4 regions of the Nitratidesulfovibrio sp. D1 genome follow, and region 1 is predicted to be linked to each of the others. Evidence: predicted binding sites of a transcription regulator. Region 1 holds the regulator's gene; each other region holds the start of a gene.
The links. The regulator sigma-54, encoded in region 1, starts transcription at its own class of promoters, with help from an activator protein. The targets are predictions, from matches to a motif close to CTGGCACGGNNNNTGCTT.
Positions count from the first base shown of each region.

Region 2: nifA (nif-specific transcriptional activator NifA) is a predicted target of sigma-54. The motif match lies at 1,812-1,829, and genes of this name have one in related genera.
Region 3: flgF (flagellar basal-body rod protein FlgF) is a predicted target of sigma-54. The motif match lies at 3,222-3,239, and genes of this name have one in related genera.
Region 4: ACR4XJ_RS14260 (DVU0150 family protein) is a predicted target of sigma-54. The motif match lies at 2,968-2,985, and genes of this name have one in related genera.

Region 1 covers NZ_JBPGNZ010000002.1:99,540-104,946, forward strand. The annotation lists gene rapZ (RNase adapter RapZ) at 1-599, opposite strand, end outside; gene ACR4XJ_RS03625 (PTS sugar transporter subunit IIA) at 903-1,352, opposite strand; gene hpf (ribosome hibernation-promoting factor, HPF/YfiA family) at 1,362-1,907, opposite strand; gene rpoN (RNA polymerase factor sigma-54) at 2,032-3,474, opposite strand; gene lptB (LPS export ABC transporter ATP-binding protein) at 3,767-4,492, opposite strand; gene ACR4XJ_RS03645 (LptA/OstA family protein) at 4,489-5,172, opposite strand; gene lptC (LPS export ABC transporter periplasmic protein LptC) at 5,169-5,407, opposite strand, start outside.
Region 2 covers NZ_JBPGNZ010000001.1:646,085-651,491, forward strand. The annotation lists gene ACR4XJ_RS02685 (mechanosensitive ion channel domain-containing protein) at 1-1,754, shown strand, start outside; gene nifA (nif-specific transcriptional activator NifA) at 1,976-3,652, shown strand; gene fliW (flagellar assembly protein FliW) at 3,802-4,320, opposite strand; gene csrA (carbon storage regulator CsrA) at 4,296-4,535, opposite strand; gene flgL (flagellar hook-associated protein FlgL) at 4,551-5,407, opposite strand, start outside.
Region 3 covers NZ_JBPGNZ010000001.1:660,050-665,456, reverse strand. The annotation lists gene infB (translation initiation factor IF-2) at 1-503, opposite strand, end outside; gene ACR4XJ_RS02760 (YlxR family protein) at 500-751, opposite strand; gene nusA (transcription termination factor NusA) at 759-2,135, opposite strand; gene rimP (ribosome maturation factor RimP) at 2,132-2,842, opposite strand; gene flgF (flagellar basal-body rod protein FlgF) at 3,284-4,063, shown strand; gene flgG (flagellar basal-body rod protein FlgG) at 4,408-5,190, shown strand; gene flgA (flagellar basal body P-ring formation chaperone FlgA) at 5,392-5,407, shown strand, end outside.
Region 4 covers NZ_JBPGNZ010000007.1:81,900-87,306, forward strand. The annotation lists gene ACR4XJ_RS14240 (hypothetical protein) at 1-427, opposite strand, end outside; gene ACR4XJ_RS14245 (hypothetical protein) at 424-648, opposite strand; gene ACR4XJ_RS14250 (DUF4881 domain-containing protein) at 777-1,382, opposite strand; gene ACR4XJ_RS14255 (sulfite exporter TauE/SafE family protein) at 1,414-2,466, opposite strand; gene ACR4XJ_RS14260 (DVU0150 family protein) at 2,495-2,788, opposite strand; gene ACR4XJ_RS14265 (sigma 54-interacting transcriptional regulator) at 3,412-5,407, shown strand, end outside.

The sequences.
Region 1 (5,407 bases):
GGGTTGGGCAGAAAGCGCAGGTCGAACACCAGGTCCGCGTCGGCGGGCACGCCGTACTTGAACCCGAAGGTGACGATGTTGATGCGCAGCGAACGGATGCGTCCCTGGATGGAACTCCACTTCTTCTGGATGACCCGGCGCAGGTCGTGGATGGAGTAGGTGGAGGTGTCCACCACGAGGTCGGCGGTTTCACGCACCGGCGCAAGGCGCAGCCGTTCCTGCTCCAGGGCCTGTTCCAGCCCCATGCCCTCGCTTTCCAGGGGGTGCGGGCGGCGGGTGGTGGCGTAGCGCCGGTTGAGCACGGCGGGGTTGGCTTCTATGAACACCACCGCCGGGCGTATGCCCATGCCTTGCAGCCGTTCCAGCGATTTTTCAAGATTGCGCACGAAGTTGCTTTCGCGCAGGTCCATGCCCAGCACCAGGCCCTGATAGTGGGCCAGCGCCTCGCGGTTCAGGATGGTGACCATCTGCGGGGCCAGGGTGGCGGGCAGGCCGTCCACCGTGAAATAGCGCAGGTCTTCCAGCACGTTGAGCACCGTGCTCTTGCCCGCGCCGGACAGCCCGGTGACGATGATGACGGGAAAGTCGGCGGCGGCCACCGGGCTGCCCGCCTCGGCCGCCGCGTCTCCGCGTGCTTCCGGGCCTTTGCCGGTGGCCGGAAGCGGGACGGATACGGCGTCGGACTCCGCCTGGGCGGGTGATATGTCGGACGGCGTGGCCTTGGTGGGCATGGCGGACTCCTCGGGCGGCCCGTGCCGGATGCCGTTGCGGTGGGCGCTGCGATGTACGCTGGCGGTTACAGGTGGAGCATGCGCGTTACGGCCTGACGGCGGACGGTGCGGCCAAGGACCGCCCTGCCCCGCCGTTCCGGCGTGCCCGCGTCATGGGTCACGCGTCACGGATCAGGTGGTCCGCATGATGGCCCGGAAGGCCTCGCCGTCCGGCGCCTCGAGCATGGCGCGGCGGAACTGCGGGTCCTTCAGCAGGCGCGAGATGTGGGCCAGGATGCGCAGGTGCATGCCCGCCACCTGCTCCGGGGCCAGCACCAGGAAAAAGAGGTGGCAGGGCTTCATGTCCAGCGCGTCGAAGTCCAGGCCGGGCACGCTGCGCCCCACGGCCACCACGATGTCGCCGATGGACGCCAGCTTGCCGTGGGGGATGGCCACCCCGTCGCCGATGCCGGTGGTGCCCAGGCCCTCGCGGTCCTGCAGCACGCCCAGCGCAACGGCGGCATCCACTTCGGGATGCCGCCGCACCACGGCCTGCACGAGTTCCGCCAGCACTTCCTTCTTGGTGCCGGCGGAGAGCTCGGGCAGGATCAGATCATCGTGAAGATACTCCGAAAGCCTCATGTATGACGCCTAGACGACCGGATCGATAAGGCCGAAATCGCCGTTGCGACGCCGGTAGATGATGTTCACGCGTTCCACTTCGGCGTTCAGGAACACCAAGAATTCGTTGTCGCCCTGGTCGAGCTGCATGGCCGCCTCGTCCACGTGCATGGGCTTGGGGGCGAAGTGGTCGGTGCCGACGATGGTGCGGTCCTCGCCTTCGCCCATGGTGCTGAAGGTGAACACGTCGATGCCCTTGCCCACCTTTTCGGACTGGACGGAGCGGCGGCGGTCCTTCTGCTTTTCCACCTGCTTGCGCAGCTGCGAATCCAGCTTTTCCAGCACCAGGTCGATGGTGGCGTACATGTCTTCGGACTGCTCGACGGCGGACAGGGTGAACCCGTCGCCGGCCATCTGCACTTCCGCCTTGTGGCGGAACTTGTCGACGGAAAGGTTCACCTGCATGTCCAGGGCGGACTTGCCGACGAACCGGCCAAGCTTTTCAAGACGGCGGCGGGCGTACTTCTTCAGGTGGTCGGAGGGTTCGAAGTTCTTGAAGGTGAAGGCGATGTTCATACGCTCCTCCAGTGGTGAGAGGGGGAATGCGGCGCGCGGCCCGCACGCGGGGTGCGGCTGCCGGATGCGCCGCCGGCGACGGGTGCCCCCCTGGTCGCCGGGTCGGGCGCGGGGGCACGGGCCGTCAGAACAGTTCCTTCCGCTTGGAAGAGGAGGGAATGTCCATGGCAGTACGATACTTCGCAACGGTCCTGCGGGCAATATTGACTTTGAGCTGTTCCTTCAGAATTTCGCCGATGCGCTCGTCGCTCAGGGGTTCCTTGGGGTCTTCGCCGCCGATCAGCTTCTTGATCAGCGCCTTCACGCTCTCGGAACCCACCTGGCTGCCGTCGTCCAGTTCCAGCGCGCTGTTGAAGAAGAACTTCAACTCCACGATGCCGTGCGGGGTGGCCACGTACTTGCTGGTGGTGATGCGGCTGACCGTGGATTCGTGCATGCCGATGTCGTCGGCGATGTCCTTGAGGATGAGCGGCTTCAGGCGCGAAACCCCGTCCTCGAAAAAGCCCCGCTGGTACTTCACGATGGATTCCACCACCTTGTACAGCGTGCGCTGGCGCTGGTACAGGCTCTTGATGAGCCACGATGCCGAGCGCATCTTTTCCTGGAAATATTCGCGCTCGCCCGCCGACGCGGCCGCCGCGGCGGACCGCTCGTACATGGTGCTCAGTTGCAGGTGCGGCAGGCCGTCCTCGTTGAGCATGATGATGAAGTCGTCGTCGTACCTGTAGACGTACACGTCGGGGCTGACGAACTGCGGGTCGCTCCCGCCGTAGCTGGCGCCGGGCATGGGGTCCAGGGTCTGGATGAGGTCCAGGTATTCCTTCAGGTCCTCCATGGTCAGGCGGAACTTGCGCAACAGCGGCTTGTAGCGGCGCTTCTCAAGGTCTTCCAGGTGGTCGCGCACCAGTTCCACCAGCACCTTGTCGCGCGTGTAGCCCAGCATTTCTATCTGCACCAGCAGACATTCCTGCGCGGTGCGGGCGGCCACGCCCACGGGGTCGAAGCGTTGCAGGGCGTGCAGCACCGGCTCCACCTCGGCCGGGGCCACGCCCGCCATCTCGGCAATTTCGTCGAGGGTGGCGTGCAGGTAGCCGGACGAGGCGATGTTGCCGATGATCACCTCGCCGATGTCCTTCTGGCGCTCGGTAAGCGAGGACAGGCGCAACTGCCACATCAGGTGCCCTTCCAGCGAAGGCTTGGCGGCGTAGCGCGCCTCGAACGAGGTCATCTCCTCCGGCAGTTCCGATTCGCGCACCGTGGACTGGCGGCTGGTGCTGGCGAAGTCGCCCAGGTAGTCCTCCCAATCGGCCTCGCGGGCAATCTCGCGGTCGTAGGCGGCATCTGCGGCGGTGGCGGGATCGCTGGCGGCGTCACGCTGGTCGGGCGTCTCGGCCAGCGGTCCCTCGTCCTGGGTTTCCTCCAGAAACGGGTTTTCCAGCAGTTCCTGCTGCACCGTCTCGACAAGCTCCAGCCGCGAAAGCTGCAACAGCCGGATGGCCTGTTGCAGTTGCGGCGTCATCACCAGTTGCTGGGTGAGCTTGAGCTGTTGTCTGAGTTCCAATGCCATGCGTGGACAACCCCTGGACCTTTCGAGGCCCTATGCACCTTGCGTTGAGGCCGAACGAGATGACGACGCGACGCGGCGCGCGGCGTCAAGCAAGAAACGGCCCACAGTGAAAATGTGTTCCCTTCCCCAAGAGGTTAGGTGAACCATGCCACAGAAGCAAGAAGTATGCAACCGCTGTCGCCGATTCGCGGGTCAACATTGCGCATGCGCGCAACCCCCTGTCAGACAAACGAAAACGGCGACCCCCGGAAACCGGAGGACGCCGCTGGCGTACGATGCATGCCCAGGCCCGCTACAGGGAGAATCCTTCGCCCAGATACACGTCCCGCGCGCGCGGGTTGTCCACGATGTGCGCGGGCGTGCCCTCCAGGATCACCTCGCCCTGGTGCACAAGGTAGGCCCGGTCGCAGATGTGCAGGGTTTCGCGCACGTTGTGGTCGGAGATGAGCACCCCGATGCCCCGGTCGCGCAGGCCGGTGATCAGTTGCTGGATGTCGTCCACGGCCAGCGGGTCGATGCCCGCGAAGGGTTCGTCCAGCAGGATGAACTTGGGCTCGCGGATCATGGACCGCGCGATCTCCAGGCGACGCCGTTCGCCGCCGGACAGGTGCATGGCCACGGAATCGGCCAGGTGGGTGATGCCGAAGTCCGCCAGCAGCATGTCCGAGCGTTCCTTCTGCCCGGCCTTGGAAAGCCCGGTGTGCTCCAGGATCATTTGCAGGTTCTGGCGCACCGTGAGCCGCCGGAAGATGGAGCTTTCCTGCGGCAGGTAGCTCAGCCCCACCCGGGCCCGCTCGTGCAGGGGCCAGTCGGCGATGTCGCGGCCGTCAAGCTCCACCCTTCCCGCAGTGGGCTTGATGATGCCGATGAGCATGTAGAAAGTGGTGGTCTTGCCCGCGCCGTTGGGGCCCAGCAGTCCCACGGTCTCGCCCTGGGTCACGGACAGCGAGACGCCGCGCACCACCTCGCGCTGGCCGAACTGCTTGTGCAGGTCCTCTCCGCGCAGCACCGAGGTCACTGGGCCGCCCCCTTGGCCTTGGCATTGTCCTTGGCGGCATCCTTGCCGTTGTCCTTGGACTCGCCGAAGGGGTTCACGTCGCCGGACGAGGTGAACACCGCCTGCACCCGCTTGGTGGACGAGCCGCGCACTTCGCTGCGGTTCTCGCGGGTGTAGAAGGTGATGACCTCGCCCTTGATGCTGTTGTCGCCCTCGTGCAGCACGGGGTTACCTTCCATGACCAGCACGGCGGTGTCCACGGTGTAGGTGGCCTTCTCGCATTCGCCGGTGCGGTTCTCGCGCTTCATGCGCACGTTGCGCTCGGCCACGATGCGGTCGATCTCGCCCGCGTCCATCCCCGATATTCCTGATTGGCCTGACTGGCCACCCTGGGCCGCGTCGCCCCCGGCGTTGTCCTTGCCGGACCTGGCGGCCTTCTTCTTGAGGTGCAGGGTGATGCGGTCGGCCCACATCTCGAAGTCGGGGCGCTGCACGTACACGGTGCCCTCGAAGACCACCACCTGGCCCTTGGCGTCGTACTGCATGCGGTCGGACTTGACGGCGGTGGGCACGTCATTGCGCGCGGGCCGCACGGCGCTGCCCGACTTGGCGTCGGCCGCGACGGCAGGGGCCACGGTGAATGCCGAAAAGGTCAACAGCAGCGCCACGCACAGCGTGGAGCGGATGCCGGTATATTTCATTGCTTGGACTCCTGCTTGGTTGGCTTGGAAGCGCCCTGCGGCGCGGCCTTGGGCTGCGCCGCGCCCTGCCCGGCCCTTGCATCGGCGCGCGGCATGAGCAGCAGCGACACCCCGTCGTTGCCGCGCAGCACGTCGGCGGCCATGTCCCATTCCAGCCTGGTGGCGTTGCCGGAGATGCTCTGGCCCTCTATGCGCGCCCCTTCGGGAAAATACATGGTCCGGCTGGTGCCGTTGT
Region 2 (5,407 bases), on a different contig from region 1:
TGGTGTGGCAGTCGCTGCCCGCCAACCTGGCCGCATGGTCCGACACGGTGGAGGTGCGCCTGGCCACGGAATTCCCGCAGAACGCCCGCGACTGGGGCGCGCTGCTGCTGCGTTTCGCCTTCCTGGCCGTGCCCCTGTTCCTGCTGGGCAGGCTGGCCCTGCGGAGCGGCTGCGAGCTGCCCGGCGGCTGGGCCCAGAGCTGCCGCAACGTGGCCGCCCGCAGCTGGCCGTGGATCGCCATCGGCATCGCCCTGCACTTCGCCTCGTGGACGCGCGGCGGCGAGGTGTACCGGGCCGTGGTGGTGCCCGCGCACCTTCTGCTGCTGTGGGGCGAACTGACCCTGGTCTGGAGCCTGCGCGCCACCGGCCTGACCGGGGTGCCGCAACGCTCGCCCCTGTCGCTGCTGTTCGCCCCGGCGGCCATCGGGGTGCTGCTGCTGTTCCTGAACCCGCCCGCCGTGCTGCTGGCCCCGGTGTGGGCGCTGTGCATGGTGGCGGTGCTGGCCCTGCGCGCCCGGCGCGGCAAGCCCCGCGTGCTGCCCCTGCTGGAACGGGTGCTGCTGGCCTGCGAACCCGCGCTGTGCGTCGTCTCGCTGCTGGCGGCGGTGTTCGGCTGGGCGCGGCTGGCCATCCCGTTCTTCCTGGTGGGGCTGGCCCTGGCCGTGGCCCTGCAACTGGGCGCGGTGCTGGTGGCCCTCGTAACCCTGCTGGCGGAACGCCTGCCGGAAAAGGGCATGCGCGCCCTGCTGCGCGGCCTAGTGCTGGGCCTTGGCGCGCCCGCCATGTGGGTGGTGGCCGCCGCCACCCTGCTGCCGTGGATGTCCGCCTTCCCCGGCGGGCCGTACATGATGCGCCAGGCGCTGGAACTGAACGTCAACGTGGGCTCGGTGTCGTTCAACTCGCTGCGGGTGCTGGGGCTGGTGCTGCTGTTCTACCTCACCCGCTCGGCCATCGCCGTGGGCACCTCGTTCCTGGAAAACCTGCCCGCCCGCCTGCCCCGCGTGGAGCGCGGCGTGATTCCGCCGTTGCAGACCGGGCTGACCTATGCCCTGTGGGCGCTGTTCGGCCTAGTGGTGCTGAACGCGCTGGGCGTCAGCCTGACCAGCATCACGGTCATCGCCGGGGGCCTCAGCGTGGGCCTGGGCTTCGGGTTGCAGAACATCTTCAACAACTTCTTCAGCGGGCTGATCCTCATCTTCGGCCGCTCGCTGCTGGAAGGCGACATCATCCAGATCGGCGAGACGTGGGGCACGGTGCGCAAGATCAGCATCCGCTCGACCACGGTGGAAACCTTCGACAACGCCGTGATCTTCGTGCCCAACTCGGAATTCGTGTCCAACCGGCTCACCAACTGGAGCCGCAACAGCCTGCGCATCCGCCGCGCCATCAACGTGGGCGTGGCCTACGGCTCGGACGTGGACAAGGTGACCGAACTGCTGCGCCAAGCGGCGGCCGACCACCCTCGCGTGCTGCGCGACCCCGCCCCCGGCGTGCAGTTCCAGGACTTCGGCCCCAGCAGCCTGGACTTCGTGTTGCAGGTATGGGTGGATGACCTGAACTACGGCGGCTCCACCGCGTCCGATCTGCGCCGGAACATCGAGCGGCTGTTCCGCGAGAACTCCATCGAGATGGCCTTTCCGCAACTGGACGTGCACGTGCGCGGCGTCGAAGGGCTGCCCGGCCCCACCCCGCCCGCGGCGGAAAGCCAGGGCGGCCCCGGCGGGGACGGCGACGCCTCCCGCGACAAGGTCTGACGGCCCCATCCCGCGCCGCCGATATAACAGGGTGCCAGAAATGCCGTTTTTTCAAAAATGGCATTTCTGGAGCTTGTTTTTTCCGCTAATTGTTAAAACGACCTTGCCCAGAATCGCCCCGCCGCCCGCCCCGACCACACCGCAACATCCTTGAATCGTTTCCTGATTTCCCTCGCCGCCCCGCCCCGACGCCACGGAACCATCCTTGCAACGCAGCGGGCATGCCGTGCACGTTGCAAAGCCTGAAACTCAAGGCCCTCTACGCCATCAGCCAGGTCTTCGACCGGGCCCTGGACCTCGAACAGTCGCTGGAGGACGTGCTGCGCGTGCTGTCGGAAACCCTTTCCATGAAGCGCGCCACCATCACCCTGCCCGACCGCGAGACCGGGCAACTGGTCATCGCCGCCTCGCACGGGCTCACCCCCGAGGAACGCGGGCGCGGCGTGTACCGGCTGGACGAGGGGGTGACGGGCGCCATCTTCCAGACCGCCCGCCCGTACATCGTGCGCGACGTGCGCACCGACCCGCTGTTTCTCGACCGCACCGGCGCGCGCAAGGTGGAGAAGGGCAAGATATCCTTCCTCGGGGTGCCCATCCTGAAGCAGGGCGCGCCCATCGGCGTGCTGAACGTGGACCGCCTGTTCAGCGACGAGGTCTCCACCTCCGAGGACGTGGAATTCCTGGGCATCGTGGCTACCCTGGTGGCCCAGTTCCTGAGCCTGAACGAACAGGTCAACGAGCGGGTGGACACCCTGCGCCGCGAAAACGTCAAGCTGCGCACCCGCGTGCTGGACGAGCGGGGCGACTACATCGTGGGCCGCAGCGCTGCCATGCTCGACGTGCAGCGCCAGATAGAGCGCGTGGCCCCCACCAGGGCCACGGTGCTGCTGCTGGGCGAATCGGGCGTGGGCAAGACGCTCATCGCGCGGCTGCTGCACAACCTTTCCGACCGCATGGTGCACCCCTTCGTGAAGGTGAACTGTGCCTCCATCCCGGAAACGCTGCTGGAGGCGGAACTGTTCGGCCACGAGAAGGGCGCGTTCACCGGCGCGGCCACCGGCCGGGCCGGGCGCTTCGAGGAGGCCCACCGGGGCACCATCTTCCTCGACGAGATCGGCGAACTGCCGCCAAGCGTCCAGGCCAAACTGCTGCGGGTGATCCAGGACCGCGAATTCGAACGGCTGGGCAGCAACCTGACCCACCGCGTGGACGTGCGCATCGTGGCCGCCACCAACCGCGACCTGGCCCAGCTTTCCGAGCAGGGGCGCTTTCGCCAGGACCTGTACTACCGGCTGTGCGTGTTCCCCATCCGGGTGCCGCCCCTGCGCGAACGCCCCGACGACGTGGAACGCCTGCTCAACCACTTTCTGGCCAAGGCCGCGCGCGACTACCGCCGGGTGATCACCCTGGCCCCGGACGCGCTGGGCCTGCTGCGCCGCCACGAATGGCCCGGCAACGTGCGCGAGATGGAAAACCTCATCGAACGCCTGGCCATCCTGTCCGAGTCGGGCCAGATCGACCGGCGCTTCCTGGAACCCCTGCTGGAGCATTCCGCCACAGAGAACGCCCAGCCCGACTGGCCGTATCCGGCCGCGACGGCGGACATGGGGGGAACGGGGGGAACGGGAGGTATGGCGGGCATGGGGCCGCCCCTCCACGACACCCACACCGAGCACGCCGGGCACGGCGGCGGGAATGCCCCGCACGCGGAGTCCCACCCCACCACCCTGCGCGACATCGAGCGCAACGAGATCATCGCCGCCCTGCGCCGCAACGGCTGGGTGCAGCACCGCGCCGCCGCCGCGCTGGGCATCACCCCGCGCCAGATGGGCTACCGCATCCGCAAGATGGGGCTTTCCGGCCTGGTGGCCGGGGAACGCGCCCGCCGGGGCGACTGACGCGCGCACCATCCTCCACCGGCCACGCGGGAAATTCGGGAGCCTGCCGTGTCCGCCGTGTCTTGTTGTCGCCATGCGAAAGGGCGGCCCCCATGGGGGCCGCCCTTCGCGTGCATTGCCGTTCATCCGGCGGTCCGGATCAGCCGGGTTTACGCCTCGCTGGCCTCCCCGTCCTGGCCGTCCTGGCCGTCCTCACCACCCGGCGCGCGCTCCGCCGGGCAGCCGGCCTGCTCGTGCAGGTAGAACTGCGTGGGAAAGCGCCCGTCGGTCTGGGGCACCTGGAGGCCCAGCCGGGCCTCGTGGTTGATCAGGATGGGGCCGGTAAGGTTCAGGGCCGTCTTTTCGGGCCGTCCCGGCGGAATGGACACGGTGACCAGCACGGCCACCTGCCGGATGGTGCGCAGCCGCAACAGCTTCTGCTCCGCGTCGCCGACGCGGATGGGATAGTCGTCGAGGAAGCTGTACGGGTCGCCCACCAGCAGGCCCAGACGCGGGTCGTCCATGCTTTGCAGGATGAGGAAGGGCGCGCCCTCGCGCAGTTGCAGCAGCGTGAACTCGTGCCTGTCCTCGAAGCCCATGAGGCCCCGGGGGAAGTACAGCACCTTGTCCAGCGCCACCCTCTGGCGGCCGAGCCGGGTCTGGATCACTCTTTCGTTCTGTCGTGCCATATCTGTGTCGCCGCAAGCAGGTCAGCGTTGCTGGTTTCGAGCGCCATGCGGTTTTCCTCCATGACGCGCCGGTAGACTTCCTCTCGGTACACGACCATGTCGCCGGGCACGTCGAGCCCGATCTTGACCTGCTTTCCCTGCATGCCAAGGATGGTGATGCGGATGTTGTCGCCGAGGTACAGGCTTTCGCCCGGCCTGCGCGTAAGTATGAGCATGGGTGCCGCCGGCCCTTACAGGAAGTTCGTGAGATTCATCTGCATGATCATGGAGGACGACTTGAGCACGCTGTTGTAGGTCAGCTGCTGCTGCGCGAGCTGCGTCATCAGCTTGGCCACGTCCACGTCCTCTATGCTGCTCATGCGCATGGTCTGGTCGTCTTCCTGCGACTCCAGGATGCCCTGCACCACGTCGAGCCGGTTTTCCTTGCCGCCCACCCGCGCCGCCGCCGTCAGGATGACCTTGGAGGCGGTGCCCAGTTCGTCCAGCGCCTGCTGGATGCCGGTCTGGCTGTTGGTTTCGGTGAAGGCTATCAGCCTGCCCAACACCTCGAACATGTTGCGCCCGTCGCCGCCGTACACCGCCGTGGCTCTGGACTGCCCCGGCGCCTGGTACAGCCCGCCGAAGATGTCCTTGCCCACGTTGTTCACCGACATGTATTCGCCGGGCGAAATCTCGTACTCCAGCGAGGCGCGGTGCGGCCGGATGACGAACTGGTCGCCCGCCGTCAGCGCGTTGCCCCCGTTGGAGGCCAGGGTCAGGAAGCCGCCGGGCACCAGCAGCGACACGGGGCCGCCCGTGCCCGAGGCGGTGGCGGGCACCCAGCTGGAGCCGCCGTCCATGCTGTACGAATAGCTGATGGCCCCGTTGAGCGTGCCCGACTGGTCGATGCGCACCATGACGTCGCGCGGGAACGACCCGTCGGCCGTGGCCGCGATGTTGGCGGCGCCGTACCGGTCGGCCGTGAGGCCCGTGGAGTTGAAGTCGTCGCCCTTGTAGATGGCCGTGGGCCGGATGTACAGCCAGGTGCCGTTGTCCGTCTCGTGGTCGTTGGCGGTGTCCACGGCGGTCACCGTGGCCCCCGGCGTCA
Region 3 (5,407 bases), on a different contig from region 1:
GGGGCTTCGGCGGCGGGAGCGGCCGATGCCGGGGCGGGCTCGTCGGGGCGGCGGATGATGCGCGCGGCGGGCGCGGCAGGCGCAGCCGGGCGTGCCTCGGGCGCCGCGGGGGCTTCGGCGCGGGCGGCACGGGCGGGCCGTTCGTCTGCCACGGAGGGCACGGGCGCTTCGGCCTTGGCGGCCTCGGGAGCTTCGGCGGCGGGAGCGGCCTCGGGGGAGGCTTCGCGCTCTTCGGCACGACGGCGCGCGGAGGCTTCGCCCTCTTCGCCGTCGCGGCGGCGGCGGCGCACGATGACGCCGGGCTGCACCACCTTGCGGTCAACGCCCGCTTCGGCGGCCTGGCCCTGATGGCGTTCGCGCACGCGGGCGACCTCGTCGGCGTTGAGCATGGTCATCACGCTCTTGGCCGGGATGTCGAGATCGCGCAGCGTGTGGAGCAGATCTTTGGTGGACACGCCCAGCTCCGTGGACAGGTCCTTCACCCTGGTCTTGTCGTCGGTCATTCCTGAACCCCCTTGCGCTTCCTCCGCCAGCCGCCGAACTTCCGGAATCGCTCCCGGCATTCGGGGCTTTCGCATACGTAGACCCCCCGTCCAGGCAGTACCTGCCTTTCGTCCGGAACGGGGTCGGCCCCCGCCCCGGCGGCGTCCGTCGGGGGGACGTACCGCAGAAGCTCGCGCTTTGCAAAGCGGCGCCTGCATATGACGCAGGTGCGTAATGGTATGTGCTTCCCGCGGATGGCGTCATCCATCCGCGTACTATTCCTTCGCTTCGGCTTCGGTTCCCTGGTCCGCGTCATGGCCAGGAACAGGGGCCGCATCCGCGTCCTGCGGGGCGGCTTCCTGGTCGGCGTCCGGGATGGCTTCCGCCTCCGGCCCGGCGGCCGCGTCGGCCTCGCCCTGCGCCTGGGGCGCAAGGAAGTTGATGGCCGCGCGCAGGTCGGCGATCTTGCCCGGCGCAAGGCCCAGCGCCGAGGAAAGTTCCTCGTCGTCGGCCTCGCGCAGACGCTCGATGGACTGGAACCCTGCCGCGATGAACTGTTCGATGGAGATTTCGGCGACGCTGGCGATCTGTTCGAGCCCGCGTCCGATGGCGTTGGCCTCGTTGTAGCGGGTTTCGGTGTAGATATCTATCTTCCAGCCCAGCAGCTTGGCGGCCAGCTTCACGTTCTGGCCCTTGCGGCCGATGGCGTTGGTCAGCTGGTCGTCGGGCACGATGACTTCGAGCAGGTTTTCTTCCTCGTCCACCACGATGCGCGAGATCACCGCCGGGGACAGGGCGTTGCGGGCGTAGGTGGCGATGTCCGGGCTCCAGACCACGATGTCGATGCGCTCGCCGCGCATTTCCTGCACGATGTTCTGGATGCGCGAACCGCGAATGCCCACGCACGCGCCCACCGGATCCACGTCGCGGTCGCGTGACATGACGGCCGCCTTGGCGCGGCTTCCGGGGTCGCGGGCCACGCCCATGATCTGCACGGTGCCGTCGTCCACCTCGGGCACCTCGCGGCGGAACAGGGCCGCCATGTAGTCGCGGTGCGCGCGCGAGACGATGACCTGCGGGCCGCGTCCTTCCTTGCGCACGTCGATGAGGATGGCCTGCACCCGGTCGCCGCGCTTGTAGTGTTCGCGCGGGATCTGCTCTTCCTTGGGCAGCAGCGCCTCGGTGCGGCCGAGGTTGATGATCCACCCGGCCTTGTCGCGGCGCTGGATGATGCCGCTGACGATCTCGCCCCGGCGGTCCTTGTATTCCTCGTAGATGATCTCCTGCTCGGCGTCGCGCATGCGCTGGATGATCACCTGCTTGGCCGACTGGGCGGCGATGCGGCCAAGGTCCTCGATCTTCACGCGGAAGCCCATTTCGTCGTCCAGCTGCACGCTGGGGTCGTGGGTGCGCGCGTCATCGAGCGAAATTTCGCTGTTGGGGTTCTCGACCTTCTTCACGACGATCTTGAACTGGTAGACGTCGATCTCGCCGGTCTCGTCGTTGTAGCTGACTTCGGCGTCCATCTCGTCGCCGAACTTGCGGGCCACGGAGGTGCGGACGGCTTCCTCCAGGGTGTCGATCAGCATGTCGCGGTCAAGACCCTTGTCCTTGCTGATCTGGTCGATGGCCTTCTTGAGTTCCAGGCTCATGGGTGTTCCTCCGGATCGGTGCCCTGGTCCGTGGTGTCGTCGTGCGGCGCGCCGCCGCGTGCGGGCTTTTTCGGCTGCGCCTTCTTGCGCTGGCCGGTCTTGCCGCCGGGCTGGGGCCGGGTCGTGTCGGGAAAGATGTGGACGAGGTGCGCCTGCTTCACGTCGTCCCACGCCACGGTGAGGGGGGCGGGGGCTTCGCCGGGTGCGGGCGCGGCGTCGGGCAGGAAGGTGAGGGCGTCGCCTTCCACCCGCACGATGTCCCCCCGGAACTTGCGGCGGCCCGGCCATTCCGGGTGGGGCACCGCAAGGGTCAGTTCGATGGTGCGGCCCGCGTAGGGGGCCATCTGGGCGGCCTCGAAGAAGGGGCGCTCCAGACCGGGAGAGGACACTTCGAGCACGTAGGCGTCGCGGATCACGTCCTCCACGTCCAGGGCAAGGCCCAACTGGCGCGAGAGGCGGGCGCACTGGTCTATGGTGACACTTTCCGGGGTGACGCTTTCCGAAGCGACGTCTTTCGGGGCGTCGCCTTCGGGCGCGGCTTCGGGCTCGGATTCGGTTCCGGACGCGCCGGGCCTGGCGTCCACGTACACGCGCACCACCATGCGTCCCCCGGCAAGGATCTCGATGCCCCACAGGGCGATGCCCAGGGCATCGGCCAGGGGCGAGGCGATGGCGGCGACGGCGTCGCGAAGGGGATGCGTGCTCATGGTGCGGGGTGTCGTTCCGTTGTCGTGGGCGGCGGGGCCGCAGCAAAAAAAAAGGGGGCCGAAAGGCCACCCGGAATGGCCGCGCACGGCCCTCAGGATGTCGAAGCGGCGTTGCCGTGGAGCGGTAAGGCGTGGCGCTCCGTGAAGCGATTCCAGAGGAATATCGGCAGCCGCTTCTGTCAAGACGAGAGTGTATAGTATGGGGGCCGCGTCCTGTCAACAGGGAATGACGCGGATTCCGGCGGGGTACGGGGCGCGGGCGGGCCGCCGCGCAGCCGGTGAGGGGCGGGTCACCGTCGTGGTTCCGTCGGTGCGCCCCCCGCGCGGGCGGCGCGGGGGGCGTGCGCACGCCGCCAGGCACCGGCATGATTCACGTTTTGGGGCATGGTCCATGCCTTGCATTGCCACCGGCGCGGGTACCATGCCCGCAAGGAGGCACGCATGCAGGAAGGCATGTTGTCGAGCCTGTTCGGCGCGCTCACCAGCGAGCACCGCATGAACAACATCTCGAACAATCTCGCGAACGTGAATACCACGGGCTACAAGCGCGACGTCGTATCCTTCAAGGATACCATGCAGCTGTTCGCCCATGACCAGATCATGGAGCCCATCGCCAACGTGCGCTCGAAAAAGCTCTTTCCGGAGCCCATGCACGTGGCCCGGCCGCGCATTGCCGTGGCCCACACCGACTTCGATCAGGGCAGCATGCGCTACACCGGCAACCCGCTGGACGTGGCCATCTCCGGCAACGCCTTTTTCAAGGTGCGCACCCCCGAGGGCGAATTCTACACCCGCAACGGCAACTTCCTGCAAACCGCCGACGGCCAGCTGGTGACGGCCATGGGCCACGCGGTGCAGGGCGACGGCGGCGACCTGGGCCTGCCGCCCGGCGAGCAGGTGCAGATTTCCGACGACGGGCAGATTTTCGCGGACGGCGTGCTGGTGGGGCAGCTGAACCTGGTCACCGTGAACGACCTGACCGCCCTGGAAAAGCTGGGCGGCAACATGTACCGGCTGCGGCCGGGCTCCGAGGCGGGCGAGGTGCCCGCGCAGGGGGCCTACGTGGCGCAGGGCTACCTGGAGGCGTCCAACGTCGAGGTGGTCTCCGAAATGGTGAACATGATCGAGGCCCAGCGGCAGTTCGAAGCCTACCAGAAGGTGATGCAGACCTCGGATGCGATAGACCGGGAGGCGACCCAGAAGGTGGGCAAAAAGGTCTAGGGCGTGTGTGCAAACGGTCCTTTTGCCCGCTGGCTTCCGACCCGAAGGGCGCGAAGCGTGGCCGTTGGGCGAGTCTGCGAGCCCTACGGCCATCGTGCGCAACGCGGTCAAACTTCGCCTGCCATTTCAGTCAAATACCGAAGAGTATATTCCTTCATGGCAGGCTTGTTTTCCTCGCCAGCGAACAAAAAACCTGTTTGCAAACACGCCCTTGCGCTCCTGCCGTCCTCCTCAAGGCTTCTGACGGCCGCCGCATCCGGCATCCGGTTTGCAATCGACTGCCCGGCGGGCAACCACCGACGGACAACTGACGGAATCAACCTCCTCGCAAGGAGACAGCAACCATGATGCGTTCACTCTGGACGGCCGCCACCGGCATGGTGGCCCAGCAGCTCAACATCGACGTGATCTCCAACAACCTCGCCAACGTGAACACCACGAGCTTCAAGAAAAGCCGCGCGGAGTTCGAGGACCTCATGTACCAGAACATGCGCATCGCCGGCGCCGCCACCGAGGGTGACAACCGCATTCCCACCGGCATCCAGGTGGGCATGGGCGTGCGGCCCACCACGGTGCACAAGTTCTTCACCCAGGGCGACTATTCCAACACCGGCAACTCGCTGGACCTCGCCATCGAAGGCGACGGCTTCTTCCTGGTGCAGGTGAACGGCGAGGACGCCTACACCCGCGCGGGCGCGTTCAAGCTGAACCAGGACGGGGTGGTGGTGACCGCCAACGGCTACACCCTGCAACCCGAATTCACCGTGCCCGCCGAGACCAAGAACATCACGGTAACGGAAAACGGGCACATCTCCGCGCTGGACAGCAACGGCGCCGCGCTGGCCGAGGCCGACATCCCCCTCTACACCTTCATCAACCCGGCGGGCCTCGAAGCGCGCGGGCGCAACCTGTACATCCCGTCCGAAGCCTCGGGCGAGGCGGTGGAAGGGGTGCCCGGCGAAGACAACGTGGGCACCATCGCCCAGGGCTTTCTGGAAATGTCCAACGTCGAGGTGGTGGACGAAATGGTGAACATGATCGTGGGCCAGCGCGCCTACGAAATGAACTCCAAGGCCATCCAGACCTCGGACACCATGTTGCAGACCGCCGTGCAGCTGAAGCGCTAAGGGCTGCCTCCAAATGGTCCTTTCGTCCGTTGGCTGCGTCAAACTTCACCTGCCATTCCAGTCGAATACGATAAGAGTATACTCCCGTCATGGCAGGCTCGTTTTCCTTGCCAACGAACGAAAATCCTCATTTGGAGACCGCCCTAGGGGCGTGCGTTATCCCGCAGCGTGAACGTTTCTGGAACTCCAGGGAGATATAGTATGATCCGCCACCACC
Region 4 (5,407 bases), on a different contig from region 1:
CCTTCATGGTGGCCTCGTCGGGCCAGACCACCACCGCGAAGATCAGCGTGGGGTTCTGCTTTTCGCCGTACTTGTCATGCACGCGGATGACGTATTCGCCGGAGGCGGGGCTGGTCCCCACCTTGATGGCGCCGCGCCACATCTTTCCGCCCAGCCAGTAGCCGGAATAGATTTCGTAGGGAACGAGGCGCACCTGCCTGTCGTCGGTGCCGCCCTCGATGACCATGTCCTCGATGGTTTCGGTCTGGGGCGGCAGCGGCCCGCTGACCGGGTATTCGCCGCCGGGCAGCGCGTCGGTGCGGTTGAAGCCCTGCTGCATCCTGCCCACCAGCCCGTCCACCAGGCTGAGCGCGCAGACCAGCAGAAGCAGCAGCGCCACCCGCCCGGAACGCCGGTGCAGGCGCGCCAGATGCACCGATCTGGTCACGCGCGGCCCCTGGCGCGCAGCCAGCGCTTGGCGCACCAGCCCAGCACCAGCGACGGCCCCAGCACCGCGAAGAAGGTCTTGAAGAACACCGGGGTGAATTCGTCCGGCACGAACGAGGCGCGGTACATGCCCGCGCACACCGCCGCGATGGCCAGCAGGTTCATGGTCAGCACCAGCAGCTTGTGGGCCACGGTGGTTGCGAAATCCATCTGGTCTTCCACGGTGTCGCTCCTTGTCTGTTGTCCTCGGGCTTCTTCCGCCCGTTCCGGCCCGCCAGGCCGTATACGGGGCATGGCGGGGCGGAAGGGGGGGAAGGGGCGGGGCCGTCGCCGGCCCCGCCGCCGTCTGTCTACTTCTTGAAGATGTCGGTCCTGGAGATGTTCATGAAGCGCAGGGATACGCCCTCGGCCTTGTAGTACACGCGCACTTCGTCGCCGGCATCCCAGGTGGAATCGGGCAGTGCGAAGTATTCGTCAGGCATCGAGATGGTGCACAGCATCTTCTGGCGGCCCGAGTAGATGGTCACGGTCTTCTTGTCGCGGTCCACCATGGGGAACTTCTTCGCGGATTCCGTGGCCTTGTCGTACACCAGCGGATGGTTGCGGTCGATGTTCTCCTGCAGGTCCACCATCTTGAACGCGATGTCTTCGAACGCCTGGGTCTTGGTGTTGAAGATGCGGATGATGTTGGCCTTGGTGTCCAGCTTCATGCGCTGCCCGGCCCTGGGCTCGGGGCCCATTTCGGCGGGGTCGGTGGGCAGCTTGTAGGTGTGGGGGGGCAGGATGGAGTAGTCCGGGTTCAGCGGCTCCATGGCCTTGTCCTGGATCAGGGTGACGGTTTTCGCGTTCTTGTCGTATGCGATCACCCGGCCCTGGTCCACCTTGCCGTATTCACCGCAGCCCACGAGGCCGAGGGGCAGCGCCACGACGAGCAGCATCAGCAGAAAGCGTCTCATATGTTTTCTCCTTCTCTCGTGCGCGGCGCGGCTAGGCGGCCTTCTTGCGGGCCAGTTCCATCTTCACGCCCTGGATCATGCGGATGAAGATGTACAGCGACATGCAGGACACCAGGCCCAGCACCAGCACGGTGGCGGCGGTGTCCAGCGCGCTCCTGAACTGGGGAAGCCAGGGCTGCACGAGCTTCATCAGGATGGAGATGGCGCAGCCGACCACGGCGAGGCCGAAGGCGATGCGGATGCCGTAACCCTTGATGTACTTGGTGGCGACCGCGCCCACCTGCGCGCCCACGGAGGCGCCCACCAGCATGATCATGGCGGCCACCAGTTCGGTGCGGCCCTTGTAGGTGTAGGTGGCGGCGCCGTACAGGCCGGAGATCATGACTTCGAACAGGTCGGTGCCGACGGCCACGTGGGTCGGGCAGCCGATGAGGTAGATCAGGGCGGGCATGCGGATGAGACCGCCGCCGATGCCCAGGATGCCCGCCAGCCAGCCGGTGGCGAAGCTGACGATGATGGGCAGCCACGCGGAGCAGTAGATGCCGGCTTCGTGCAGGTGCACCATGGGGGGAATCTTGATCTTGTGCAGGGCCTTGTGCCATTCGACGCCGGTGGCCCCGGCTTCCAGCTTTTCACCGCGTGCGGCGGCCTGGCGTTCCTTCTCGCGGCGCTTGGCCACGTCGTGGAAGACCATCCACGCGATCAGGGTCAGCAGGGCGATGTAGATCCAGCGCACGACCTTTTCGACGTTGCCCACGCGCTCGAGCCACATGACCATCTGGGCCCCCACTTCGAAGCCCACGACGGTGCCCACCAGCATGATCATCCCCAGCTTGTAGTCCACGTTGCCGAACTTGCCGTGGCGCATGGTGGAGATGAGCGACTTGCCCGCCATGTGGGCGATGTCCGTCCCGATGGCGAAGGCCATGGGGAAGCCGAGGATGTTCAGGCCGGGGGTCACCATCCACGCGCCGCCCATGCCGAAGAAGCCGCCGATGATGCCGACGCCCACGCCGAGAATGATCAGGCCGGGCCAGAAGATCTTAACGCCCGCGATGGGCATGAGGATATAGAGCCATTCCATCGTTATTCTCCTTTGGTGCGGGCGCGGCCTAATGCTCGGCCAGTTCGCGGGACTTCAGGTCGATGCCGATCCAGTTCATCACGATGTCGGCAAGCACGCCGAAGATCACGCCGACCAGCGGAATCAGGATGATGGTCAGCACCGTGAACTGCACGTGGCTTTCGTTGTACAGGTTCGCCCACCAGGCCATGACCCCGTCCAGCTTGCGGGTGTCGGCCACGATGACCACGGGAGCGCCGCCACCGCCTGCGGCCAGCGCCAGGCCGGGAATGGCCAGCACGAACGTCAGCAGCGACATGAACAGCGTCTTGATCCTTCTCATGTGCATCCTCCAGGTTGCGGGCAGCCCCTGCCGCCCTTTTCGGCTGCCGCCTCCGGCCCGTCCTCGCCTTTCGCGATCCCGTCCGGCGTCGGAGCCCGCCTTTCCGTCCACCCGCACCCCCCCTTGGAGTGCGGTTTTGGTCCTGTACATTGCGCGGTTCTCTTCGCGCGACCCGGAGAAAGCAAGTCGCATGCCAAAATTTTTAATACACTATTTTTATTTATGTAATCTCCTTTCGCGCAAGATGCGCTTGCATGATTGCGCAAAACATTGTACATAATTTCTCAAGCAACCGCGCCCGTGAACGGCCCGCTTTCGTCTGCCTTTCCCCCCGCCGCATGCTGTTGCAGAAGAGGAGGGAAACGCTCATAAGCGAAGGTGTACGCGCTCATGCCAATGCAGCGCGACAGGCACCGGCGCGCCCTCCACCCCGGCAAGCGGACGTTGGCGCGCACTCGCGCGCGAGCCGCACCGCCAGACGGCGGGACCGGGGCGCACGGGACCGGCGCGCACGGACCCGGCGCGCACGCGCGTTGCCCACCACGGCCAGACCGCAGCGCCCCCGCGCGCCGCGTTTCCGGATACGGGCGGTACACCGCCCCGCACCCACGCAGGGAGAAGGCATGCGCTACTATCGGCCGCCGCTGTTCGGCACGCTGTTCCGGCTGGAAGGCAATTTCTCGGAATGGAGCATCGCCAAGCGGCTGCTGTTCGCCGCGCTGCCCGCGTTCATGCTGCTGCTGGTCATCAGCGGGGTCATCTCCCACCGCATCTCCCAGAACTTCCTGCACGACGCGCTGGGGCGCAGTTCGCTGCTGGCCACGCTGGCGCAGGCCCACGAGATGGAGCAGGTGCTCCAGCAGGCCCGGCGCGAGTTGCTCTACCTCGCCCGCACCGACATCTCGGCCGCCTCGCTGGCCCACCACCTGCGCACCCGCGCCGAAACCATGGGCACCCTGTACCGCGAGATAGCCTACCAGGGCTCCACCCCCGACAACCGCATGGTGCTGCTGAACACCGGGCGCGACGTGTGGATGGTGCCGCTGGAACAGGCCCTGGCCACCCGGTTCGGCCCGCTGACCCGCCAGAACACGCAGGAGCCCAAGCCCGGCTTCGTGCGCATTTCCGCCCCCACCGAGGTGGTCTACCCCTCCGTGCCCTCTGCGGGCACGGTGCAGGGGCTGTCCATGCACGTGCTGCGCCTGACCACCCCGGTGATCGACGCCGCGGGCAACCAGACCGGGCTGCTCACCCTTTCGGTGGACATGCTGGCCATGCGCAACGTGCTGTCGGTGTACGCATCGCGCCGTTCGCCGCTGTACATCTTTCCGGAAGAGACGGAGAAGCACCGCAGCTTCTTCTTCGACGCGCACGGCTGGATCCTGTTCCAGTCGGAGTCGCCCGAGCATCCCAACCTGGACCTTTCCACCGACACCGTGCGCTCGGGCATGCGCGGCGACTTCGGCCGCCCCGGCTTCGAGGCGGCCTTCCGCCCCAGTCCCGAGCAGGAGCGCTACTGGGGCATGGTCACGGAGGTCCAGTCCGGCAATTCCGGCCAGAACCGCCTGGGCGCCATGCTGGAAGACCCCTCGCCCCTGAACCGCGCCTTCTACATCAGCTACGCGCCGGTCACCTTCAGCGAAGGGCCGGGCGCCAGCACCGTAGTGGTGGGCGGCATCGCCTACACCGACACCAGCTTCCTGGCCATGGCCGCGTCGTACAAGCTGTACGGCGCGCTGTTCGTGTTCGGGCTGTGCTCCAGCGCCGCGGCGGCGTTCATCTTGGGCATGCTGGGGCGCGGCATCGCCGGGCCGCTGCACCGCATCGCGGAAGAGGCCAGCGGCAAGCTGGAATCGGGCGACCTTTCACCCATCGAACTGGGCCGGGTGCACCCCGAGGCCGAGGCCCTGCGCCAGACCACCAACGACCTGTTCGTCGCCCTGCGGGCGCGCAACGAGGAATTGCGTCTGCGCGAGGAGCACATCCAGTCCACCCGGCGGCGGCAGCGGGTATGCCTGGACACGGAAATCGCGCAACAGCAGCCGCAGAGCCAGCTTTCGCCGCAGGACACCATGCCCGGCATCGTGGGCACCAGCGAATCGGTGCGCGGCCTGCGCGGCCTGATCCGCAAGGCCTCCGGCGTGGAGGCCGACGTGCTGATCATCGGCGAGACGGGCACCGGCAAGGAACTGGCGGCCGAGGCCATCCACATGACCAGCGACCGCGCCGAGGGACCGTTCATTTCCATCAATTGCGGCGCGCTGGACGAAAACCTGCTGCTGGACGCCCTGTTCGGGCACGTCAAGGGCGCCTTTTCCGAGGCGCGGGGCGAGCGCAAGGGGGCCTTCGTGGCGGCCGACGGCGGCACGCTGCACCTCGACGAGATCGGCAACGCCTCGCCCAAGGTGCAGCAGGCCCTGCTGCGCGCCCTGTCGGTGCGGCGCATCCGCCCGCTGGGCAGCGACGACGAGCTTCCCTTCGATGCGCGCATCATCGCGGCCACCAACGTGGACCTGAAGGAATGCGCGCGCCAGGGCACCTTCCGCGAAGACCTGTACTACCGGCTGGCGGTGATCACCATCAACACGCCACCCCTGCGCGACCGGCGCGAGGACATCC